Regions from separate parts of the Streptomyces sp. NPDC041068 genome, predicted to be linked through region 2. Evidence: riboswitches for the same ligand, from Rfam matches in the RefSeq annotation. Region 2 holds a riboswitch; each other region holds the start of a gene.
What was found. Region 2 has a riboswitch for cobalamin ahead of cobN (cobaltochelatase subunit CobN). Riboswitches for the same ligand answer to the same signal wherever they lie in the genome.
Positions count from the first base shown of each region.

Region 1: another riboswitch for cobalamin. It lies ahead of AB0B50_RS16600 (ABC transporter substrate-binding protein); the one in region 2 lies ahead of cobN (cobaltochelatase subunit CobN).
Region 3: another riboswitch for cobalamin. It lies ahead of metE (5-methyltetrahydropteroyltriglutamate--homocysteine S-methyltransferase); the one in region 2 lies ahead of cobN (cobaltochelatase subunit CobN).

Region 1 covers NZ_JBEZCG010000006.1:396,376-403,884, forward strand. Annotated here, with positions in the region: gene AB0B50_RS16585 (HAD family hydrolase) at 1-579, opposite strand, end outside; gene AB0B50_RS16590 (helix-turn-helix domain-containing protein) at 769-1,635, shown strand; gene AB0B50_RS16595 (VOC family protein) at 1,728-2,123, shown strand; cobalamin riboswitch at 2,131-2,316, shown strand; gene AB0B50_RS16600 (ABC transporter substrate-binding protein) at 2,382-3,416, shown strand; gene AB0B50_RS16605 (iron chelate uptake ABC transporter family permease subunit) at 3,584-4,594, shown strand; partial or broken gene AB0B50_RS16610 (ABC transporter ATP-binding protein) at 4,894-5,667, shown strand; gene AB0B50_RS16615 (MFS transporter) at 5,786-7,462, opposite strand.
Region 2 covers NZ_JBEZCG010000027.1:49,745-57,253, reverse strand. Annotated here, with positions in the region: gene AB0B50_RS40995 (cobalt-precorrin-5B (C(1))-methyltransferase) at 1-689, opposite strand, end outside; gene AB0B50_RS40990 (cobalt-precorrin-6A reductase) at 707-1,453, shown strand; gene AB0B50_RS40985 (precorrin-2 C(20)-methyltransferase) at 1,587-3,125, opposite strand; gene AB0B50_RS40980 (precorrin-8X methylmutase) at 3,122-3,763, opposite strand; gene AB0B50_RS40975 (cobalamin biosynthesis protein CobG) at 3,760-5,049, opposite strand; cobalamin riboswitch at 5,155-5,293, shown strand; gene cobN (cobaltochelatase subunit CobN) at 5,327-7,509, shown strand, end outside.
Region 3 covers NZ_JBEZCG010000012.1:210,591-218,099, forward strand. Annotated here, with positions in the region: gene aceB (malate synthase A) at 75-1,673, shown strand; gene AB0B50_RS27600 (3-hydroxybutyryl-CoA dehydrogenase) at 1,670-2,539, shown strand; cobalamin riboswitch at 2,566-2,788, shown strand; gene metE (5-methyltetrahydropteroyltriglutamate--homocysteine S-methyltransferase) at 2,954-5,284, shown strand; gene AB0B50_RS27610 (helix-turn-helix domain-containing protein) at 5,336-6,418, opposite strand; gene AB0B50_RS27615 (MFS transporter) at 6,518-7,509, shown strand, end outside.

The sequences.
Region 1 (7,509 bases), on a different contig from region 2:
CTGCATGCCGCGCGAGAACTCCGGCGCCTTCACCTCGGTCCTCGTGAGCTTCCCGTCCTCGTAGTACTCGGCCGGGATCGGCTTCTTGTACGCCAGGAGTTCGTCGACGTACCCCTTGAGCTCGTTCAGCGTGAAGCCGGAGAAGATCTGCGCGGCCCACGGGTAGCAGACCTGGTCGTCCACCTCGCACAGCCGGTTGTAGTAGCTGTAGAGGCTCTCCTTGTGCCCGGCCTTGTCCTTGAAGGGGATGACCTTCAGGGACGGGTCCATCGTCTTGCGGGTCAGGACGCCCTTCATCTCCAGGAAGGGCAGCAGCGACTCCTCCAGGTCGCCCCGGTACGTCGTGTTGTCCGCGTCGAAGACGGCGTACGCGCCCTTGTGGTCGTTCTTCGCGATGACCTTGCCGAGCTGCTTCGCGACGGGCTTCGGCCAGTGCGAGAGCTCACGGGCGGTGGCCGCCGAGGTGTCGGCGGCGCTGGCCTCGCTCGTCGGCCACAGCGCGCTGCCCGCGAGGACGGCGGCGGCCAGCGCGCCCGTGGTGCCGATGACGGCCAGCTTTCCCTTTGCCCGTACTGCCATGTCCCTACGTCCCTGCCGTTCCCTGAGAGCGATGCGCGGCCCCGTCCGGAGCGGCGCGCAATGCTATGGGGCGACGCCCTCATTTCCCATGATCGAAGTCACCGTGCACAGGGGGCATGGGGAAGGTGAACACGGGTAGTCGAACCGGACGCCGAGACCGCTTCGGACGGGCCGCGCATACTGGGAGCCATGGGCTCCCAGGAGTTCGTCAGGGCCGTTCCCCGGCTCGACGGCATGGTCGTGTCCGCGGTCGGCTACCGCACCGCCGGGCAGCGGCCCGCCCTGCACCGGGGCCTGCCGTCGCCGTATCTGACGGTGGTCTTCTCCCTGGACGGGACCATCGCGGGCGGCGGCACACCGGACCAGGCGACCGGCGTGGACGCGGTGCGCACCGAGATCATGGTGGGCGGCCTGCACCAGAGCCCCGTCTACCTCGTCTCGCCCGAGCACGAGGCGGGCATCCAGCTCGCCGTGCACCCCCTCGCGGCCCGCGCGCTCCTCGGCCTGCCCGCGGCGGCCCTGAGCACAGAGATCGTGACCAGGGGCACGGACGTGTTCGGCGGCCGCGCCGCCGAGGTCCGCGAGCAACTGTGCGCCCTCGACCGCTGGGAGGACCGCTTCGCGCTGCTCTCCGGCTATCTGCGGCGGCGCGCGGCGGCCGCCGACGCGGGGCGGGTGCGGCCCGAGGTCGCCGAGGCCTGGGCCTGGCTCGCCAGGCACCGGGGCGCGGGCACGGTCGGCGGCCTGTCCCGGCACGTCGCGCTCAGCGAGCGGCGGCTGAGCGCCCTGTTCCGCGCCGAGACCGGGCTGAGCCCCAAGCAGGCCGCGCGCCTGATGCGCTTCGAGCACGCCAAGGCCGCCGTGGCCCGCACGGTCACGGCCGAGGCCCCGCCCGACCTCGCCCGGGTCGCGGCCGACGCCGGGTACTACGACCACTCCCACCTCGTACGCGACTTCCAGCAGTACACGGAGCTCAGTCCCACCGGCTGGCTTGCCGAGGAGTGCCGGAATATCCAAGCCGGGGCCCATGGCGTGGGCGAAGAGTGGGAGGCATGAACACCACACGAGACACCACGGCAGAACACCCCTCGCACCCCACGGCGGAAAAGGACACCACGGCAGAACAGCGGCTCGGCACGCCTCCGCCGATGATCTGGCCGGGCCTCCAGGCCGAGGACGCCCCCGCGCTGATCGACTTCCTCGTCGACACCGTCGGCTTCCTGCGCACCGCCGTCTACGAGGACGGCGGCCGCGTCGCCCACGCCCAGCTCGACTGGCCCGAGGGCGGCGGCATCATGCTCGGCTCGTACGATCCGGACGCGGTCGCCGGCACCTGCGGGAAGCCCGGCACCGCGGGGGCCTACGTCGTCACCGACCACGTGGACGCCCTGTACGCGAAGCTGACCGCGGCGGGCGTGCGGATCACCGCCGAGATCGAGGACAAGCCGTACGGAAGCAGGGAGTTCGGCATCCTCGACCCGGAGGGAAACCGCTGGTCGTTCGGCACCTATCGGGGCGAGCCGAGGCCCGGACCGACCCCCTGAGCAGGCGTGATAACTTGCGCAAGCCAGTCAAACCCACACCTGGGCCAGGGAATCCGGTGAGAATCCGGAACTGACGCGCAGCGGTGAGGGGGACGGGCGGGGCCACGGCCACTGGGCGTCTTCGGACGTCCGGGAAGGCGCCCCGTCCGGCCGATCCCGAGTCCGAAGACCTGCTGGCGCCTCCGCTCGCACACCGGGCGGCGGAGGTCGTGACGCAGGCCAGGCTCCGCGTATGAGCCGTGACACTCAAGGGATCACGTGTCCTCGAAGAACCGTCGTATACGTACGTTCGCCCTGCTCGGCGCCGGAGCGCTCGCGCTGACCGCGTGCGGCGGCTCCGCGGAGAAGACAGCGGAAAAGGACGCGAAGGGCTACCCCGTGACGGTCGCCTCCTGCGGCAAGGAGGCCGAGGTCAAGGCCCCGCCGCAGCGGGCCGTCTCCCTGGACCAGGGCTCCACGGAGATCCTCCTCTCGCTCGGCCTCGCCGACCGCATGGTGGGCACCGGCACGTGGACCGACCCGGTCCTGAAGAACCTGGCCAAGGACAACGCCAAGGTGGAGCGGCTCTCCGACCGCTACCCGGCGCTGGAGAAGGTCCTCTCCAAGGAGCCCGACTTCGTCAGCGCCTCCTTCCTCTACACGGTCGGCAAGGGCGGCGTCGCCGACCGGACGAAGTTCACCGAACTCGGCGTCCCCGTCTATGTCTCGCCCACCGACTGCGCGGGCAAGGACAACGACGGCGGAGGCGACGGCAAGCGCGTCAAGACGCTCACCATGGACACCGTCTACGGCGAGGTGCGGGACCTGGCGAAGGTGTTCGGCGTCGAGAAGCGCGGCGAGAAGCTGATCGCGGACATGAAGGGCCGGATCTCCAAGGCCACGAAGGACATCGACGCCTCCGACGCCACGCTCCTCTACTGGTTCGCCAACTCCGGCGCCCCCTACATGGCGGGCTGCTGCGGCGCCCCCGGGATCATCACCCGTGAGCTCGGCGCGAAGAACGTCTTCGACGACACGCGCGAGGAGTGGCCGCAGATCAACTGGGAGACGGTCGCCGACCGCGACCCCGACGTCCTCGTCATCGGCGACCTCACGCGCAAGTCGCAGTCCGCGGAGAGCGCCGAGGCGAAGATCAAGTTCCTGGAGACCAACCCGGCGACCAAGAACCTGACCGCCGTGAAGGAGAAGCGCTACGTCCTGCTGAGCGGCCAGGCCATGAACCCCACGATCCGCACGGTCGACGGCATCGAACAAGTGGCGGCGGGCCTACGGAAGTTCGGGCTGACGAAGTGACGCCCGGCAGGCGGGGCGAGGGTTCGGGGCGAGGACCTGCGGCGGGCCATGCCACCGTGCCGGTCGACGCCGCTCCGGCGTCCACCGCTCCGGCGTCCACCGCTCCGGCGTCCGCCGTGCCGGTCGACGCCGCCCCGGAACCCGGCGGCTCCTCGGTCCCCGGAGCGCTGCGGCAAGCGCTGCTGTGGCTCGGGGGCTTCGGGGTGCTGGTGGTGTCCGTGGCCGTCGCCGTCACCATCGGGCCCGCGGACATCTCCGTCCCCGACGTGTGGTCCGCGGTCGCCGCGCACCTGGGGTGGGGCGAGGCGCGGCTCACGCCGATCAGGGACGGCATCGTGTGGAACCTGCGGATGCCCCGCACCCTGCTCGCCGCGGTCTGCGGCGCCGGGCTCGCGGTCTGCGGTGCCGTCATGCAGTCCCTGCTCCGCAACCCCCTCGCCGACCCCTTCGTGCTCGGGGTGTCGTCCGGGGCGTCCACCGGAGCCGTCGCGGTCGTCGTCCTCGGCGTCGGCGGGGGAGCGCTGTCGGTCTCGGCAGGGGCCTTCGCGGGCGCGCTCTGCTCGTTCGCCCTGGTGCTGCTGCTCAGCCACACCCTGGGCGGCACGACGGACCGGGTCGTCCTGTCCGGCGTCGCGGCCATGCAGCTCTTCTCCGCGCTGACGTCGTTCGTCATCCTGGCGGCGGGCGACGCGGAGACCACGCGCGGCGTCATCTTCTGGCTGCTCGGCTCGCTCAGCGGGGTCGGCTGGACGGACGTGTGGCTGTGCGGGGCGGTGCTCGCGGCGGCGCTGCTGATCTGCCTGTCCCACGCCCGCACGCTGGACGCCTTCGCGTTCGGCCAGGAGGCGGCGGCGACCTTGGGCGTCCGGGTGGCCCGCACCCGCCTCGTCCTGCTCTGCACGACCGCGCTGCTGACCGCGGCCCTGGTCAGCTCGGCGGGCGCCATCGGCTTCGTCGGCCTGGTCCTGCCGCACGCCGCCCGCGCGATCGTCGGCTCCGGGCACGCGCGCCTGCTCCCGGTCACGGCACTCGCGGGCGCGGTCTTCGTGGTCTGGGTGGACACGCTGGCCCGCACGGTCCTCGACCCCCAGGAGGTCCCGGTGGGCGTGGTGACCTCACTCATCGGCGTACCGGCGTTCGTGGCGGTCCTGTACCGGACGCGGAGGGCGACGACATGACACACGAAGCGATGCCTTCCGAACCGGCCTCTGCCGACCCCGGGGTGCTCTCCTCCGGGGTGGCCTCCGCCGACCCCGGGCTGCTCTCCTCTGAAGCGGCCTCCGCCGACACCGAAGTGGCCTCCTCCGAAGGGACCTTCCCTGCCGCAGAAGCGCCCGCCGCTGAAGCGCCTGCCGCTGAAGCGCCTGCCGCTGAAGCGCCTGCCGCAGAAGCGCCCGCCGCTGAAGCGCCTGCCCCCGCAGCGCCCGTCCCCGAAGCGCCTCCCTCCGTCGGCGGAGCCCACCCCCCGGCCCCCGTCGGGCTCCGTGCCGACCGTGTCGCCCGCGAGGCCGGTGGACGCCTCGTCGTGGACGGTGTCAGCCTCGCGCCGCCCGCCGGTGCCACCGTCGGTCTCCTCGGGCCCAACGGCTCCGGCAAGTCCACGCTCCTGCGCATCCTCGCGGGCGTCCTCGCCCCGGCCTCCGGCGTGGTCACCCTGGACGGGCGCCCCCTGGCCGACGTCGGTCGTCGCTCGGTCGCGCGCCGCGTCGCCGTGGTCGAGCAACACGCCACGACACAGGCCGAGTTGACGGTACGAGATGTCGTACGCCTCGGCCGCGTCCCGCACCGCCGTGCCTGGTCCGCCCCCACGCCCCACGACGAGCGCGCCGTACGCGAGGCCTTGGAGCGCACCGGCCTGACCGACCGCGCCGCCCAGTCCTGGCACACGCTCTCCGGCGGCGAGCGCCAGCGCGTCCAGATCGCCCGTGCCCTCGCCCAGGAACCACGCGAGCTCCTCCTGGACGAACCCACCAACCACCTGGACATCCAGCACCAGTTGGAGCTGCTCTCCCTGGTGAGCGAACTCCCCGTCACCAGCGTGATCGCCCTGCACGACCTCAACCTGGCGGCGATGTTCTGCGACCACCTGCTGGTCCTGAAGGAGGGCGCGGCCCACGCGGCGGGAACACCGGCCGAGGTGATCACCGAGGAACTGATCGCCGAGGTGTACGGAGTGCGGGCGGTGGTGACGCCGGGCGAGGACGCCGGCCCTGAGGGCGGCAGGCCCTCCGTCCGCTTCCTGCGGGGCTGAAGCCCCGGCGGCCGGGGGAGGCGGCGAGGGATGGAGCCAGGGGAGGCGGCGAGGGAGGCAGGCAGGGGGGGCGGCGGCCAGGGGGGGCGGTCAGGGAGGCGCCCACCACCCCGCCCCCTCACTCCTCCGGCGCCCCAATGGGCCGCACGTGCCGCAGCAGCGCCAGCGCAAGACCCGCAAGCCCCACCAGCAGCACGGCGCTGATCAGGGCGACCGTGCCCACCCCGGTGGCGAAGGCATCCCGCGCGGTGTCGACGAGCGCCCCCGCGGGCCCCTCCGGCAGCCCGTCCGCCGCACCCCGCACGGCGGCCAGGCTCTCGCGCGCCGCCTCCACGGTCCGGTGCGGGACGGCCTCCAGGGCGTCCGCGTCGGCCAGTTCGGCGCGGTAGACGGCCGTGCCGACACTGCCGAGGACGGCGACGCCGAGCGCCGCGCCGAGCTCGGCACCGGTCTCGGACACCGAGGCCGCCGCACCGGCACGCTCCGGCGGCGCCGACCCCACGATCATGTTCGTGCCGAGCACCATCAGCGGCCCGAAGCCGAGCGTGACCACCATGCTGCCCGCGGCCAGCAGGGCGGGCCCCGACGACGCGTCGACCCGCGAGATCACCAGGAAGCCCACGCTCGCGAGGAGCAGCCCGCCCGCGATGACGTACGCGGGCCGCACCCGGCGCGCGATCCGCGGGGCGAGGCCGAGACCGGCGAACGTGCCCGCGACGAACGGAATCATCCACAGCCCCGCGGGCACCGGCGAGAGCCCCTCGACCAGCTGCAGGTACTGCGTGAAGAACAGCGTCAGGGCATGCAGGGTGATCATGCCGAGCAGAAAGACGACCAGCGCGCCACTGAACGCGCGCTCCGCGAAGAGCCGCAGGTCGAGCAGCGGATCGGCCAGGCGGCGCTGCCGCACCACGAAGGCCCTGCCGACCACGAGACCGGCGGCGACCAGGGCGAGCGGGAAGGGCGCGAAGCCGTCCCGCGCCAGCTCCTTCAGCCCGTGGATCACCGGCAGGATCGCGGCCAGGGAGAGGGCGACGCTGAGCGGGTCGAGGCGCCCGGGGGAGGGGTTGCGGTGCTCGGGCAGCAGCGCGGGCGCGCAGACCAGGAGCAGCGCCATCACGGGCACGCCGAGCAGGAACACGGACCCCCACCAGAACCGCTCCAGCATCACTCCGCCCACGACGGGACCGATGACGGCGCCCACCGAGAACGCCATCATCCACAGCCCGATCGCGCTCGCACGCTGCGCGGGCCGTTTGAACATGGTGGTGATCAGCGACATCGTCGAGGGCAGCACCGTCGCCCCCGCGACGCCGAGCAACGCCCGCGCGGCGATGAGCAGTTCGGCGCTGGAGGCGAAGGCGGCGAGCACGGACGCCGTGCTGAACGCGGCGGCCCCGAGCATCAGCAGGCGGCGGCGCCCGATGCGGTCGCCGAGCGTGCCCATCGTGACGAGGAACCCGGCGAGCATGAAGGGGTAGATGTCGGCGATCCACAGCGACTGCGTGCTGTTGGCGCCGAGGTCGGCGCCGAGGGTGGGCAGCGCCATGTAGAGGACGGTGAGGTCCATGGAGAGGAGGAGCGCGGGGAAGGCGAGGACGGCGAGGCCGATCCATTCGCGGGTGCCTGCGGGTGGTGGCTGCCGGTCGGTGCCGGTATCACCGGTATCAGCGGCGGCTTCGACAGCGGCTTCGACAGCGGCACCGGTATCAGCGGCGGCTTCGACGGAGGTGGCGACGGAGGTATCGGCGGTAGTGCCGGCACCGGCAGTGGTTTCGGCTGAGTTGGAAGACATGCCGTCAGGCTCGTGCGCAGGGGTTCCGGAAACCTTCCGGAATCCTT
Region 2 (7,509 bases):
TTCTCCGAGGTCGAGCCCGTGCACCCGGCGACATGCGTGCGCCCGGCCGCCCGCGCCACGTCCACGCCGCGCCGGATCGAGTCGATCCACGCCGAGCAGGAGTAGGGCACGACGATGCCGGTCGTCCCGAGGATCGACAGGCCGCCGAGGATGCCGAGGCGCGGGTTCCAGGTGGAGCGGGCGATCTCCTCGCCGTGGTCGACGGAGATCGTGATCTCGACGTCAGGCGCGACGCCCGCGCGCTCGGCCACCAGGGTCACGTGGTCCCGCATCATCTGCCGCGGCACGGGGTTGATCGCGGGCTCACCGACGTCCAGGGGAAGGCCGGGGCGCGTGATCGTGCCCACACCGGCGCCCGCCTTGAAGACGACGCCCGAGCCCGGCGGCAGCCGCCGCACCGTGGCCCTGACCAGCGCGCCGTGCGTGACGTCCGGGTCGTCGCCCGCGTCCTTGACGACGCCCGCCATCGCGTACGAAGCGGTGAGCTCCTCGGCGGCGAGCGCGAACGCCGGCGTCTGGCCCTTGGGCAGCGTGATGGTCACCGGGTCGGGGAAGTCACCGGTCAGCAGCGCCGTGTACGCGGCCGTGGTGGCGGCGGTCGCACAGGAACCGGTCGTCCATCCGGGCCGCAGACCGGTGTGCTTGAGTTGGGCGCTGCGCCCACCCTTGGCCTTAGCTGCCTCACTCATGAAGGAAACCGAACTCCGTGCACGTACTGATTCTGGGGGGAACGACCGAGGGCCGCCTTCTGGCGGAGCTCCTCGCGGACGAGACGGGGGTCCGGGTGACCAGTTCCCTGGCGGGTCGGGTCGCGGCGCCCCGGCTGCCGCCCGGCGAGGTGCGCGTCGGCGGCTTCGGCGGGGCCGAGGGGCTGGCGGCGTGGCTGCGGGAGCACCGCGTGGACGCGCTCATCGACGCCACCCATCCTTTCGCTGGGACGATCTCGTTCAACGCGGCGAAGGCCGCCGCGCTCGCCCATGTTCCCCTGCTCGCGCTGCGCAGGCCCGGCTGGGTGGCGGGACAGGGCGATGACTGGCACGAGGTCGGTTCGCTGGATCAGGCAGCACAGGTGCTTCCTGAGCTGGGGCGGCGCGTGTTTCTCACCACCGGGCGGATGGGGCTCGCCACGTTCTCCGGGCCTGAACTGGCTGATCTCTGGTTCCTCGTACGTTCGGTCGACGCGCCCGAGCCGCCGTGTCCCGCGCGCATGGAGGTACTGCTCGACCGAGGGCCTTTCGCCCTCGACGGGGAACGGGAACTGCTGCGGCGGCATCGGATCGACGTCGTGGTGACCAAGGACAGTGGGGGTTCGGCCACCGCACCGAAGCTTGTCGCCGCGCGCGAGGCGGGGATTCCTGTCGTGGTGGTGCGAAGGCCCGCCGGGCCGGAGGGGGTTGTCGGCGTCGCCACGCCGGGGGAAGCGGTTGCCTGGGTGCGCCTGCTGTGTGGTTAGGCGCGGGTTGTATGTGGCTGGTCGCGCAGTTCCTCGCGCCCCTTACAGGGGCACGGATCCGCCCCGTAAGGGGCGCGGGGAACTGCGCGACCAGCCCCCACACACCCACAGCCGACACGCGCCCGCAGAACCCCTAGTCCGGATACCGCCGAGGAGTCCACACAACCTGCTCCGCGCCCCCGCGCCTCCGTACCCACCGGGTCTGCGAGGACCCGACGATCAGCAACGTCCGCATGTCGACCTCGGCAGGGTCGAGGTCACCGAGCCGCACCACTCGCACGCTCTCCTCAGGTCCTCCGACGTCACGCCCGAGCACCACCGGCGTATCCGGTGCCCGGTGCTCCAGCAGAAGCTCCCTCGCCTTGCCCACCTGCCACGTGCGGCTGCGCGAGCCGGGGTTGTAGATGGCGATGACCAGGTCCGCCGCGGCCGCCGCGGCCAGCCGCTCCGCGATGACCTCCCACGGCTTGAGACGGTCGGAAAGAGAGAGGGTCACGTAGTCGTGGCCGAGGGGCGCGCCCGCGCGGGCGGCGGCGGCGTTCGCGGCCGTCACCCCCGGCAGCACCCGCACCGGAACATCCGCGTACTCCTCCTGCGAGGCGACCTCCAGGACGGCCGTGGCCATCGCGAAGACGCCCGGGTCACCGCCGGAGACGACGGCGACGCGACGGCCCCGCTTCGCCAACTCCAGGGCGAACTCGGCGCGTTCGGACTCGACGCGGTTGTCGGAGCCGTGCCGCTGCTGTCCGGGGCGGTGCGGCACGCGGTCGACGTACGTGGTGTAGCCGACCAGGTCGTCGGCCTCGGCGAGGGCGCCGCGCGTCTCGGGGGTCAGCCAGAGCGGGCCCGCGGGACCGGTGCCGACCACGACGACCTCACCGCGCTCCGGGTCCGCCGAAGGCTCGGGCGCGGGACCGCCCGTCAGCGGCGCCACCCGGCTCGGCAGCACCGCCACGGAGAAGTACGGCACCGACTCCGGGTCCACGTCGGCCAGTTGACCGGTGCGCTCGCCCTGCATGGTGGCGCGCTCCACGTACCGGGCCTCGTCGAGGCGGCCCGCGCGCTCCAGGGCGCCGCGCACCTTGCCGAAGGTGCGGCCGAGCTTCATGACGACCGCCGAGTCCGTGGCCGCGAGGCGTGCGGCCAGTTCCTCCTCGGGGAGCGTGCCCGGCAGGATCGTGAGCACCTCCTCGGCCTCCACCAGGGGCTCGCCGAGCCGGGCCGCCGCCGCGCTCACCGAGGTCACCCCGGGGATCACCTCGGTCGGGTAGCGGTGCGCGAGCCGTTTGTGCATGTGCTGGTAGGAGCCGTAGAAGAGCGGGTCGCCCTCGGCGAGGACGGCGACCGTGCGGCCCGCGTCGAGGTGGACGGCCAGGCGCGCCGCGGCCTCCTCGTAGAAGTCGTCGAGAGCGCCCCGGTAGCCGCCGGGGTGGTCGGTGCTCTCCGTGGTGACGGGGTAGACCAGCGGCTCCTCGATGTGGTCGGCGCGGATGTGCGCGGCCGCGATCGAGCGGGCGATGGAGCGGCCGTGCCGGGCGGAGTGGTACGCGACCACGTCGGCGGCGGCGATGGTCTCCACGGCGCGCACGGTCATCAGGGACGGGTCGCCGGGGCCGAGCCCGACGCCGTAGAGCCGGCCCTGCGGGCTCTGCTCGGTGTGCACGCCGCTCATTCCGCTTCGCTCGCAATCGCGTTGATCGCCGCCGCGGCCATCGCGCTGCCGCCCCGACGTCCCCGTACGACCAGGTACTCCAGACCGGAGGAGTGCTCGGCGAGCGCGTCCTTGGACTCGGCGGCGCCGACGAAGCCGACCGGTATGCCGAGGACCGCGGCCGGACGCGGCGCGCCCTCCTCGATCATCTCCAGGAGGCGGAAGAGCGCGGTGGGCGCGTTGCCGATGGCGACGACCGAGCCTTCGAGGCGGTCGCGCCACAGTTCCAGGGCGGCGGCGCTGCGGGTGGTGCCCATGCGCTGCGCGAGGTCGGGCACGGACGGGTCGGCGAGCGTGCAGATCACGTCGTTGTCGGCGGGCAGCCGCTTACGCGTGACGCCGCTCGCGACCATGTTCGCGTCGCACAGGATCGGCGCGCCGTCGCGCAGCGCCTTGCGGGCGTCGGCGATCACGCGCGGGCTGTAGGCGAGGTCGCGCACGAGGTCGACCATCCCGCAGGCGTGGATCATCCGCACCGCGACCTGACTGACGTCGGCGGGCAGGCCCCCGAGGTCCGCCTCCGCGCGGATGGTGGCAAAGGACTCGCGGTAGATGGCCGCGCCGTCCTTCTCGTAGTCGAACACTGTGCTCTCGCTCATCTCGTGGCCGTTGTTGCCGTTGGTTTCGTGGGGATACGTGCCGTGGTGACCGTCTCGGTCAGGGTGCCGCCCGTCATGGGCGCGCGGTCCTCGCCGACGATGCGCACCGTCACCTCGTACTGCCCGTCGCCGGTGGCGAGGACGTCGACCCAGTCGCCCCACGGGTGCCCGCAGCGCCGTTCGCAGCCGGACCAGTGGACGGGCAGACCGCCGAGGCCGGGGACGGCGTCGGCGCGTACGTCGGAGAGGGACTTGGCGCAGCCGGGGCGTCCGGTGCAGGCGCCGACGCCCAGCCAGGGCGATTCGGCGTCGGTGATGTGCCCTGCGTCGGCGAGTACGGCGAGGCGCTCGCGGGCCGCGGCCTCGTCGGCGAAGCCGGGGACGACGAAGCCGCGCCAGGGCGTGACGCGCAGTTCGTCGGCGGGCAGCGGCAGGAGGGCTCGCCACTGGGCGGCGGTGACGCGGCCGAGGGGGGCGTTGACGACGACGGCGTCGCCGACCACCCCGGGTGCCTGCGGGGCACTGCGGGCGACGGACCACGGCTCGGCGCGCACGGCGTCGATGCCCGCGCGCTCCAGTGCTCCGGCGAGGTCCACGCGCCGCTCGCGGGGCAGCTCCCACACCCGCCAGGCGCCGTTGCCCGCGGCGGTCGCGGCGGCGAGGAAGGCCCTCGCGGCGGTGAGTGCGGCGCGGGGGGCGTCGGCTCCGGCGACCCGGAACGCCAGGCCGCCGACGCGGACGATCGCCGTCCCGCCCGATTCTGCGATCAAGGTCACATCGCCGCCGAGCCCGACGACGTCCCCGCGCCCGTCGTCCAGGGCGAACAGGAAGCGCCCTGAGAGCTCCGCGGTCCACCCCTCGGAGCACAGGAGTCCGTCCAGCTCACGGGCCCACAACTGCACGTCACCGTGGCCGAGTCGGTCGATTCCCGCCAGCGGTGACGCCACCACGTTGCGGATGCGTTCGTGCCGTTCGGAGGGGAGCAGGCCCGCTTGTGAGAGCAGCGCGGAGAGTTCGCCGCCGCAGGTCTCGCCGAGGCCGCGCAGCTCGATGTTGCCGCGCGAGGTGATGCTGAGGTTGCCGTCCGCCAGACGCTCCGCGGCGGTGGCCAGCACCTCGGCCTGACGGGACGTCAAAAGGCCGCCGGGCAGGCGGAGTCGGGCGAGGCGGCCGTCGTCGGCGCGGTGCAGGCGAAGGGCTCCGGGGCAGGCGTCGCCCCGGTCACGTATGGGGGGTTCGCCCTGTTTTGGGGATGTTGCTCGGGTGGGCGGCATGGCGGCGAGCATACCCACGCCGATCCGGCGGGACGCCTCCCGAGACGGGCCGTCCTGGCAGGTGGCCGCACCGCCGACCGTGGGCAGGACTTACTATGCAGGCGGCGGACCGCCAGGTCCGTCGACGCCAGCGACGGCGTGGGTCCACCAGGACCCGAAGGAGGAAGCCCGGTGCGAATCCGGCGCGGTCCCGCCACTGTGAGCCCCACCGACGTGGGGTGAGCCAGGAACTCCTGCCGTCCATACGACCACCCGGGGCGCGGACACCCCGAGGAAGGCCTGCGCCCGCATGCTTCTGCTGCTGTCGACCTCCGACACCGACCTGCTCAGCGCCCGCGCGGCGGGAGGCCCGGTCGACTACCGGTTCGCCAACCCCTCCCGCCTGGACCTCGACGGGCTGCCCGCGCTGCTCGACGGCGTCGACCTCGTCGTCGTACGCCTCCTCGGCGGTGTCCGAGCCTGGCAGGACGGCCTCGACCAGCTCACCGCCAGCGGCCTCCCGGTCGTCGTGCTCACCGGTGAACAGGCGCCCGACGCCCAGCTGATGGCCTCCTCCACCGTGCCCGTCGGCATCGCCGCAGAGGCGCACGCCTACCTCGCGCACGGCGGCCCCGCGAACCTGGAGCAGCTGGCCCGCTTCCTCTCCGACACGGTGCTGCTCACCGGCCACGGCTTCGAGCCGCCCGCGGCCGCCCCGTCCTGGGGCCCCCTGGAGCGCGCCGCCCGCGCCGACGGCACCGAAGGCACGGACAGCCCGACCGTGGCCGTGCTCTACTACCGCGCCCACCACATGAGCGGCAACACCGCGTTCGTGGACGCCCTGTGCGGCGCCATCGAGGACGCGGGCGCACGGCCCCTGCCGCTGTACGTGGCCTCGCTGCGCGCCCCCGAGCCCGAGCTGATCGAGGAGCTGCGCGCCGCCGACGCCATCGTGACCACGGTCCTGGCGGCCGGCGGCACCAAGCCCGCCGAGGCCTCCGCGGGCGGTGACGACGAGTCCTGGGACGCGGGCGCGCTGACCGCCCTGGACGTGCCGATCCTGCAGGCGCTCTGCCTGACCGGGTCGCGCTCGGCCTGGGAGGAGAACGACGAGGGCGTATCGCCGCTCGACGCCGCGAGCCAGATCGCCGTGCCGGAGTTCGACGGACGCCTCATCACCGTCCCCTTCTCCTTCAAGGAGATCGACGAGGACGGCCTCCCCGCGTACGTCGCCGACGCCGAGCGCGCGGCCCGGGTCGCCGGAATCGCCGTACGCCACGCGCGCCTCAAGCACATCCCGGCCGCCGACAAGCGCCTCGCGCTCGTCCTGTCCGCGTACCCGACCAAGCACTCCCGCATCGGCAACGCGGTGGGCCTGGACACCCCCGCGTCCGCCGTGGCGCTCCTTCGCAGGCTCATCGGCGAGGGCTACGACTTCGGAGCCGCGGAAGAGATCCCCGGTCTCGTCTCCGGCGACGGCGACGAGCTGATCCGCGCGCTGATCGACGCGGGCGGCCACGACCAGGACTGGCTGACCGAGGAGCAGCTCGCCGCCAACCCGGTGCGCATCCCCGCCGCCGACTACAAGCGCTGGTACGCGACGCTGCCCGAGGAGCTGCGCGAGTCCGTCGAGCAGCACTGGGGCCCGCCGCCCGGCGAGATGTTCCTCGACCGGTCCCGGGTGGGCCAGGGCGGCGACCCGGAGGGCGACATCGTGCTCGCCGCCCTGCGCCGCGGAAACCTCCTGATCATCATCCAGCCGCCGCGCGGCTTCGGCGAGAACCCGATCGCGATCTACCACGACCCCGATCTGCCGCCCTCGCACCACTACTTGGCGGCCTACCGCTGGATCGCGGCGTCCGCGTCGGACGGCGGTTTCGGCGCCGACGCGATGATCCACCTCGGCAAGCACGGCAACCTGGAGTGGCTGCCGGGCAAGAACGCGGGCCTCTCGGCGGCCTGCGGCCCCGACGCCGCGCTCGGCGACCTGCCGCTGATCTACCCCTTCCTGGTCAACGACCCGGGCGAGGGCACGCAGGCCAAGCGCCGCGTGCACGCCACGCTCATCGACCACCTGGTGCCGCCGATGGCGCGCGCCGACTCCTACGGCGACATCGCGCGCCTCGAGCAACTCCTCGACGAGTACGCCCAGATCAGCTCCATGGACCCGGCGAAGCTGCCGGCGATCCGCGCGCAGATCTGGACGCTCATCCAGGCCGCGAAGCTCGACCACGACCTGGGCCTGGAGGACCGCCCGGACGACGACGGCTTCGACGACTTCCTGCTGCACGTCGACGGCTGGCTCTGCGAGATCAAGGACGCCCAGATCCGCGACGGCCTGCACGTCCTCGGCCAGGCCCCGAAGGACACCGACCGCGTCAACCTCGTCCTCGCGATCCTGCGGGCCCGCCAGATCTGGGGCGGCACGACGGCGCTGCCGGGTCTGCGGGAGGCGCTCGGCCTGGACGAGTCGGCGGCCACGCGCACCAGCGC
Region 3 (7,509 bases), on a different contig from region 2:
GGGCGCGTCGTGGCTGGTCGCGCAGTTCCCCGCGCCCCTGACGGGGCGCCCGCCCCCCTACTCAGGAGAACCCGATGCCCACCATCGCACTGACCCACCACGTCCAGATCCTCGCCGCCCCCGGCCCCCGCCACGAGGAGATCCTCACCCTCGAAGCCCTCGCCTTCGTCGGGCAGCTCGTCGGTGCCTTCGAGGGGCGCCGCCTGGAACTGATGAAGGAGCGTCGGCGGCAGGCCCTGCGGATCGCGAGCGGCTCGCCGCTCGACTTCCCCAGGGCCACCTCCGCCGTGCGCGCCGACCGGTCCTGGCGCGTCGCCCCGCCCGCCCCGGGCCTCACCGACCGGCGCGTCGAGATCACCGGGCCGCCCGACCGCCGTATGACCGTGAACGCCCTCAACTCCGGTGCCCGTGTGTGGATGGCGGACTTCGAGGACGCCACGGCCCCCACCTGGGAGAACATCGTGGGCGGTCAGCTGAACCTGCTCGACGCCATCGAGCGCAGGATCGACTTCACCACACCCGAGGGCAAGGAGTACCGGCTCGCGGACCGCGAGAGCCTCGCCACCATCATGGTCCGCCCGCGCGGCTGGCACCTGGACGAGGAGCATCTGGCGTACGACGGCCGGTCCGTGCCCGCCGCCCTCGTGGACTTCGGCCTGTACTTCTTCCACTGCGCGCAGCGGCAGATCGACGCGGGACACGGACCGTACTTCTACCTGCCGAAGCTGGAGAACCGCTACGAGGCCCGGCTGTGGAACGACGTCTTCGTCACCGCCCAGGACCTCCTCGGCATCCCGCGCGGCACGATCCGCGCCACCGTCCTCATCGAGACGATCACCGCGGCCTTCGAGATGGAGGAGATCCTCCACGAACTGCGCGAGCACAGCGCCGGTCTCAACGCGGGCCGCTGGGACTACCTGTTCAGCATGATCAAGACGTTCGGCCACCGCACCGACTTCCTGCTGCCGGACCGCGCCAAGGTCACCATGGCCGCGCCCTTCATGCGCGCCTACACCGAACTGCTCGTGCGCACCTGCCACCGGCGCGGCGCCCACGCCATCGGCGGGATGGCCGCCCACGTGCCGGGCAGGGACCCGGCGGCCAACGAGGCCGTGTTCGCGAAGGTGCGTCTCGACAAGGAGCGCGAGGCCGAGGACGGCTTCGACGGCTCCTGGGTCGCCCACCCCGGCCTGGTGCCCGTGTGCCGCGAGGTCTTCGACGCGGTCCTCGGCACGAGACCCCACCAACTCGACCGCGGCAGGGACGACGTGGAGGTCTTCGCCCAGGATCTGCTGTCGGTGCGGCGCATCAGCGGGCCGCCGACGCCGGAGGGCGTGCGCACCAGCATCGCCGTCGCGCTCGGCTACTTCGCCGCCTGGCTGCGCGGGCAGGGCGCCGTCGCCCTGGACGGACTGATGGAGGACGCGGCGACCGCGGAGATCGCCCGCGTGCAGATCTGGCAGTGGCTGCGGCACCGCGTCATCGAGCGCGAAACGGTGCGACGCCTGCTCGACGACGAGCTCGCCGCCCTGGGTGCCGCGTACCCCTGGGCGCCCCTCGACGACATCCGAGCGCTCTTCGAACGCACCACCCTCAGCGGCGAGTTGCCGCTGTTCTTCACCCCCGATGCCTACTCCCGGCATCTCGTGCGGCAAGCGGAGGCACAGGCATGAGCGAGGCCATTCGACGCGTCGGCGTGGTCGGCGGCGGACAGATGGGCGCAGGCATAGCCGAGGTGTGCGCGCGAGCGGGCCTGGACACCGTGGTGTGCGAGGCGGACGCCGTGGCGGCCCTCGCCGCACGCGGGCGCGTCGAGGCGTCGCTGGCACGCGCCGTGCGGCGCGGCAAGCTTGCCGAGGACGCGGCACGGGACGCGTTCGCCCGCATGATGTTCACCGGCAGCCTGGAGGACCTGGCCGACCGCCAGCTGGTCGTCGAGGCCGTCGTGGAGAACCAGGACGCCAAGACCGAGGTCTTCGCCGCCCTCGACAAGATCGTCGAGGACCCGGACGCGATCCTCGCGACCAACACCTCCTCGCTCCCCGTGATGCGGCTCGGCATGGCGACCACCCGCGCGGACCGGGTCGTGGGCCTGCATTTCTTCAACCCGGTGCCGGTGCTGCCCCTGGTGGAGCTCGTCACCTCCCTGCACACCGCCCCCGAAACCGCGCGCCGCGCCGAGGAGTTCGCGGCCTCGACGCTGGGCAAGAGCGTCATCCGCTCCCGTGACCGGTCGGGCTTCGTCGTCAACGCCCTGCTGATCCCGTACCTCCTGTCGGCGATCCGCATGGCGGAGTCCGGCTTCGCCACCGCCCAGGACATCGACACCGGCATGGAACTGGGCTGCGCCCATCCGCTGGGCCCGCTGAGGCTCGCGGACCTGATCGGCCTGGACACCGTCGCCTCGATCGCCGAATCGCTGTACGAGGAGTTCCGCGAGCCCTTGTACGCCCCGCCGCCGCTGCTGCAACGGATGGTGGAGGCTGGGTTGTTGGGCCGGAAGACAAGGCGCGGCTTCCACGTGTACGGCGAAGACTGACGTCGTCACGTGCGGCGATGTCCGATAGGCTGATCCACGCAGCTGGTTCGCCCCGTCAGCCAGGCGGGACGCGTCGCAAGAGGGAACCCGGTGGGAATCCGGGACTGCCCCGCAGCGGTGAGCGGGAACGACCGCCGTCATACGCACTGGGTCCGACAGACAGGGCCTGGGAAGCGACGGCCACTAGGTGTCTCGTACGACGAGACGTGCCCGCGAGTCCGAAGACCTGCCAACTGCCCGTGCGCGGACCACCCGTGCGCGGACATCCCGGTGACCTCGTGGGCGGGTCGGCGTACATATCAGGCGGACGACCGCGCCTTGCCGCGCGAGGCCGTACCCGCCCGATTCGTCACCCCTTCGCGCTCGCGTCCCGTCGCCGGGATCTCAGGGATTCATCTCGCGAAGGAGATCTCCGTGACCGGCAAGACCGCAGCCGCGGCAGCACGGGCCACCGTGTACGGCTACCCCCGCCAGGGCCAGAACCGCGAACTGAAGAAGGCCGTCGAGGGCTACTGGAAGGGCCGCGTCACCGCCGACGCCCTCCGGTCCACCGCCGCCGAACTCCGCGGCAGGAACTGGCGGCAGCTGGCCGAGGCCGGCATCCACGAAGTGCCCACCGGCGACTTCTCCTACTACGACCACGTCCTGGACACCACTGTCATGGTCGGCGCGATCCCCGCGCGCCACCGTGCCGCCGTGGACGCGTCCCCCCTGGACGGCTACTTCGCCATGGCCCGCGGCACCCAGGACGTGGCGCCGCTGGAAATGACCAAGTGGTTCGACACCAACTACCACTACCTCGTCCCCGAGTTGGGCCCGGACACCGTGTTCACGGCCGACTCCACCAAGCAGGTCTCCGAGTTCAAGGAGGCCCTCGCCCTCGGCCTGACCGCCCGGCCCGTCCTGGTCGGCCCGGTCACCTACCTCCTGCTCGCCAAGCCCGCCCCGGGTGTCGCCGCGGACTTCGACCCGCTCACCCTCCTGGACCGGCTCCTGCCGGTGTACGCGGAGGTCCTCGCCGACCTGCGCGCGGCGGGCGCGGAGTGGGTTCAGCTGGACGAGCCCGCCCTCGTCCAGGACCGCACCCCGGCCGAGCTGAACGCCGCCGCGCGCGCCTACCGCGACCTGGGCGCGCTCACCGACCGGTCGAAGCTGCTGGTGGCGACGTACTTCGGGCGGCTCGGCGAGGCGCTGCCCGTGCTCGCCAAGGCCCCGGTCGAAGGCCTCGCCCTGGACTTCACCGAGGCCGGCGCCGCCAACCTGGACGCCCTGGCCGAAGTCGGCGGACTGCCCGACAAGCGGCTGGTCGCCGGTGTGGTCAACGGCCGCAACATCTGGGTCAACGACCTGGAGAAGTCCCTGGCCACCCTCGGTACCCTGCTCGGTCTCGCCGACCGGGTCGACGTGTCGGCGTCCTGCTCCCTGCTGCACGTGCCCATCGACGCCACGGCCGAGCGGGACATCGAGCCGCAGATCCTGCGCTGGCTCGCCTTCGCCCGCCAGAAGACCACCGAGATCGTCGCGCTCGCCAAGGGCCTCGCCCAGGGCACCGACACGATCGCCGCCGAACTGGCCGCCAACCGCGCCGACCTGGCCTCGCGCGCGGGCTCGCCGATCACCCGCGACCCCGCCGTGCGCGACCGCGCCGCAGGCGTCACCGAGGCCGACTCCCGCCGCTCCCAGCCGTACGCCGAACGGGCCGCGGCCCAGCGGGCCCACCTCGGCCTGCCCCTGCTGCCGACCACGACCATCGGGTCCTTCCCGCAGACCGGCGAACTGCGCACCGCCCGCGCCGACCTGCGCGCGGGCCGGATCGACACGGCCGGCTACGAGGAACGCATCAGGGCCGAGATCCAGGAAGTCATCTCCTTCCAGGAGAAGGCCGGTCTCGACGTCCTCGTGCACGGCGAGGCCGAACGCAACGACATGGTCCAGTACTTCGCCGAGCAGCTCACCGGCTACCTCGCCACGCAGCACGGCTGGGTCCAGTCCTACGGCACGCGCTACGTCCGCCCGCCGATCCTCGCGGGCGACATCTCCCGCCCGGAGCCCATGACGGTGCGCTGGACGACGTATGCCCAGTCCCTGACGGGACGCCCGGTCAAGGGCATGCTCACCGGTCCCGTCACCATGCTCGCCTGGTCCTTCGTCCGCGACGACCAGCCGCTCGGCGACACCGCGCGTCAGGTCGCCCTCGCCCTGCGCGACGAGGTGAACGACCTGGAGACCTCCGGGAGTTCGGTGATCCAGGTCGACGAGCCCGCCCTGCGCGAGACGCTGCCCCTGCGGGCTGCCGACCGCCCGGCCTACCTGGAGTGGGCCACGGACGCCTTCCGGCTCAGCACCAGCGGCGTGCGCCCGGACACGCAGATCCACACCCACATGTGTTACGCGGAGTTCGGGGACATCGTCCAGGCCATCGACGACCTCGACGCCGACGTGATCAGCCTGGAGGCGGCCCGCTCGCACATGCAGGTCGCCCGTGAACTGGCCGCCCACGGCTACCCGCGCGAGGCGGGACCCGGCGTCTACGACATCCACTCCCCGCGCGTTCCCAGCGCGCAGGAAGCGGCCGAGCTGCTGCGCGCGGGCCTGGAGGCCATTCCCGCCGAGCGGCTGTGGGTGAACCCCGACTGCGGCCTGAAGACCCGCGGCTGGCCCGAGACCAGCGCATCGCTCGACAGCCTGGTCACGGCCGCCCGCACGGTCCGTGAGGAACTGCGGGTCGGGAAGCAGACGAAGTAGGACCGGACGCTGAACCCTTTGCCCCAGTGAGGGCGTCGGCGGCCGTACCGCTCAGCGCAGTACGGCCGCCAGCAGGTCGGCCCCCAACGCGGTCAGATCGGGCACGTTGAGGGTGTGCCGGACATAGCGGCCGTCCCGCCGGGCCGTGAGCAGGCCCGCACGGCGCATGACCGCGAGATGCCGGGAGACCTCCGGCAGCGAGAGTTCCCAGGCGGCGGCCAGCTCACCGGTGGTGTGCGGGCCGCGCGCCAGGGTGCGCAGGAGTCGCAGGCGTACGGGGTGGGAGAGCGCGTCGAGCCGTAGCGTGACCGTCTCCAGCGACACCGGCTCCGACGGGCCCGGTTCGGCCACGGGGTACTGCACCACCGGCGGCCACCCCGGCGCGTGCACCACCACCAGGTGCGGGCCGCCGAAGACGCTGGGGATGAAGGTGACGCCGGTGCCGTCGGCGGTGGTCGCCTTGTCCTGCAGCTTGTCCACGACGATGCAGTCCCCGTCCGGCGCCAGGGCGACCGCGCCGGAGACCGACGCGAGTGCCGCACCGAGGCCCTGCCGCTTGTGCAGGTCGTTCTTGACGCGCAGGTCCGTGGCGAGCCGCACGGCGACACCCGCCCAGGCCGCGTCGAAGAAGGCGTCGGCGCACAGTTCGAGGGTCCCGCGCACCCGCGCCCGCACCGCTGCCGGATCCGCGAGCAGCCGTTCCGCGAAGGCCTCCTGCCGCGCCCCGCGTGCCTGGGCCAGATCAAGGGCCCGCTCGCGCGCGGCCGCGTCGGTGAGCGGCGACGCCGCGAAGGGGACCCGGCTGCTGCCGCACGTGGTGATGAGCGCGGCGGTCACATACCTCTCGTCGTCGATCCGGTCGACGTCGTCCAACTCCTCGGCGAGGGTCGGCCGGGGCCGTGCGGGCAGCAGGAAGTCGGCCTGCGAGGAACGCCAGAGGAACTCCGCCTCGCGCAGCCGCTCGACCAGCTCGGGCGGCAGCCCGGCCCACACGTCGGCGGCCCAGTCGGCGAGCTGCGGATGGTGCCCGGGTTCGGCCAGCGCGTGCAGCATCGCGGTCAGCTCGGCCAGCGGCGACGCGGCGAACCGCACGTGCTCGGACGGCAGGCCTGTGATGTCGATGCGCAACGTCATCCCTTCATCATCGCTGGTCGGACGGTCGGCGACGACGACAGTTGACGGTGTCCGTCAAGTGACGTGTCCCGCAGGGCGGTCGACCGCACGGTGAGCTCCATGCCCACCACCCAGATCTCCAGGCCCACCACCCGCAAGCTCCAGCCCCGTGCACTCGTCCGCGCCTCCGGAGGACCCCGCTATGCCGTCGCCCTGGCCGTGGACGCCCTCGGCACCGGCCTGCTGCGCCCCTTCCTGCTGCTCTACGGCGTGACGGTCCTGAAGCTGTCCGCCCCGGCCACCGGCATCGCCATGACGGTCGGCATCGTCGCGGGTCTGGTGTGCATGCCCGCGCTGGGCCGGTGGCTGGACCGGGGCGCACGCAGCACGGTCGTGGCCGCGTCGATGCTGGTGCGGGTCCTCGGCGTGGCGGTGCTGCTCGCCACCCCCGCGGGGAACGTCTGGCTGTTCGGGACGGCCACGCTCTTCCTCGGCATCGGCAACCAGGCGTGGCCGGCCGCCCATGCGGCGCTCGTGGCCACGGTCTCCCACGGGCGCGAGCGCGACGCGGCGCTCGCCGCGGGGCGTGCCCTGCGGAACGCGGGCTTGGGTGTGGGCGCGCTCGTCGCCACCGCTTGCCTGGCGGGCGGCGCGGGCGCGTTGCGGGCGCTGGCCGCCGTCACCGGGGCCGCCTATCTCGCGGCGGCGGTCCTTGCCTGGTCGGTCCACCTGCACGCGCGTCCGGCCGCTGCCCCGGCCGAGCGCGAGGGAGAGCCGGAAGGTCCCGCACCCCGGATGCGCGCGCTGCTTGCCGCCAACGTCATCTACGTCTTCTGCCTCAACGTCCCCGAGATCGCGCTCCCGCTCATCCTGGTGACGCAGTTGGACGCGTCCCCGGTCTGGTCGGCGGCCGTCTTCGTGGCCAACACCGTGCTGGTGGTCGCCCTGCAGGTGCCGGTCACCGTCGCGCTGTCCCGCTACTCACGGCGGGCCGTCCTTGCGCTCGGCGGCGTGCTGCTCGCCGCGTCCTACGTCGGTTTTCTCGCGGCCACCGGTCCGGGACACGGCTGGGGCGCCCCGGCCGTCGCCGCGGTGTCCGTGCTCTGCACCAT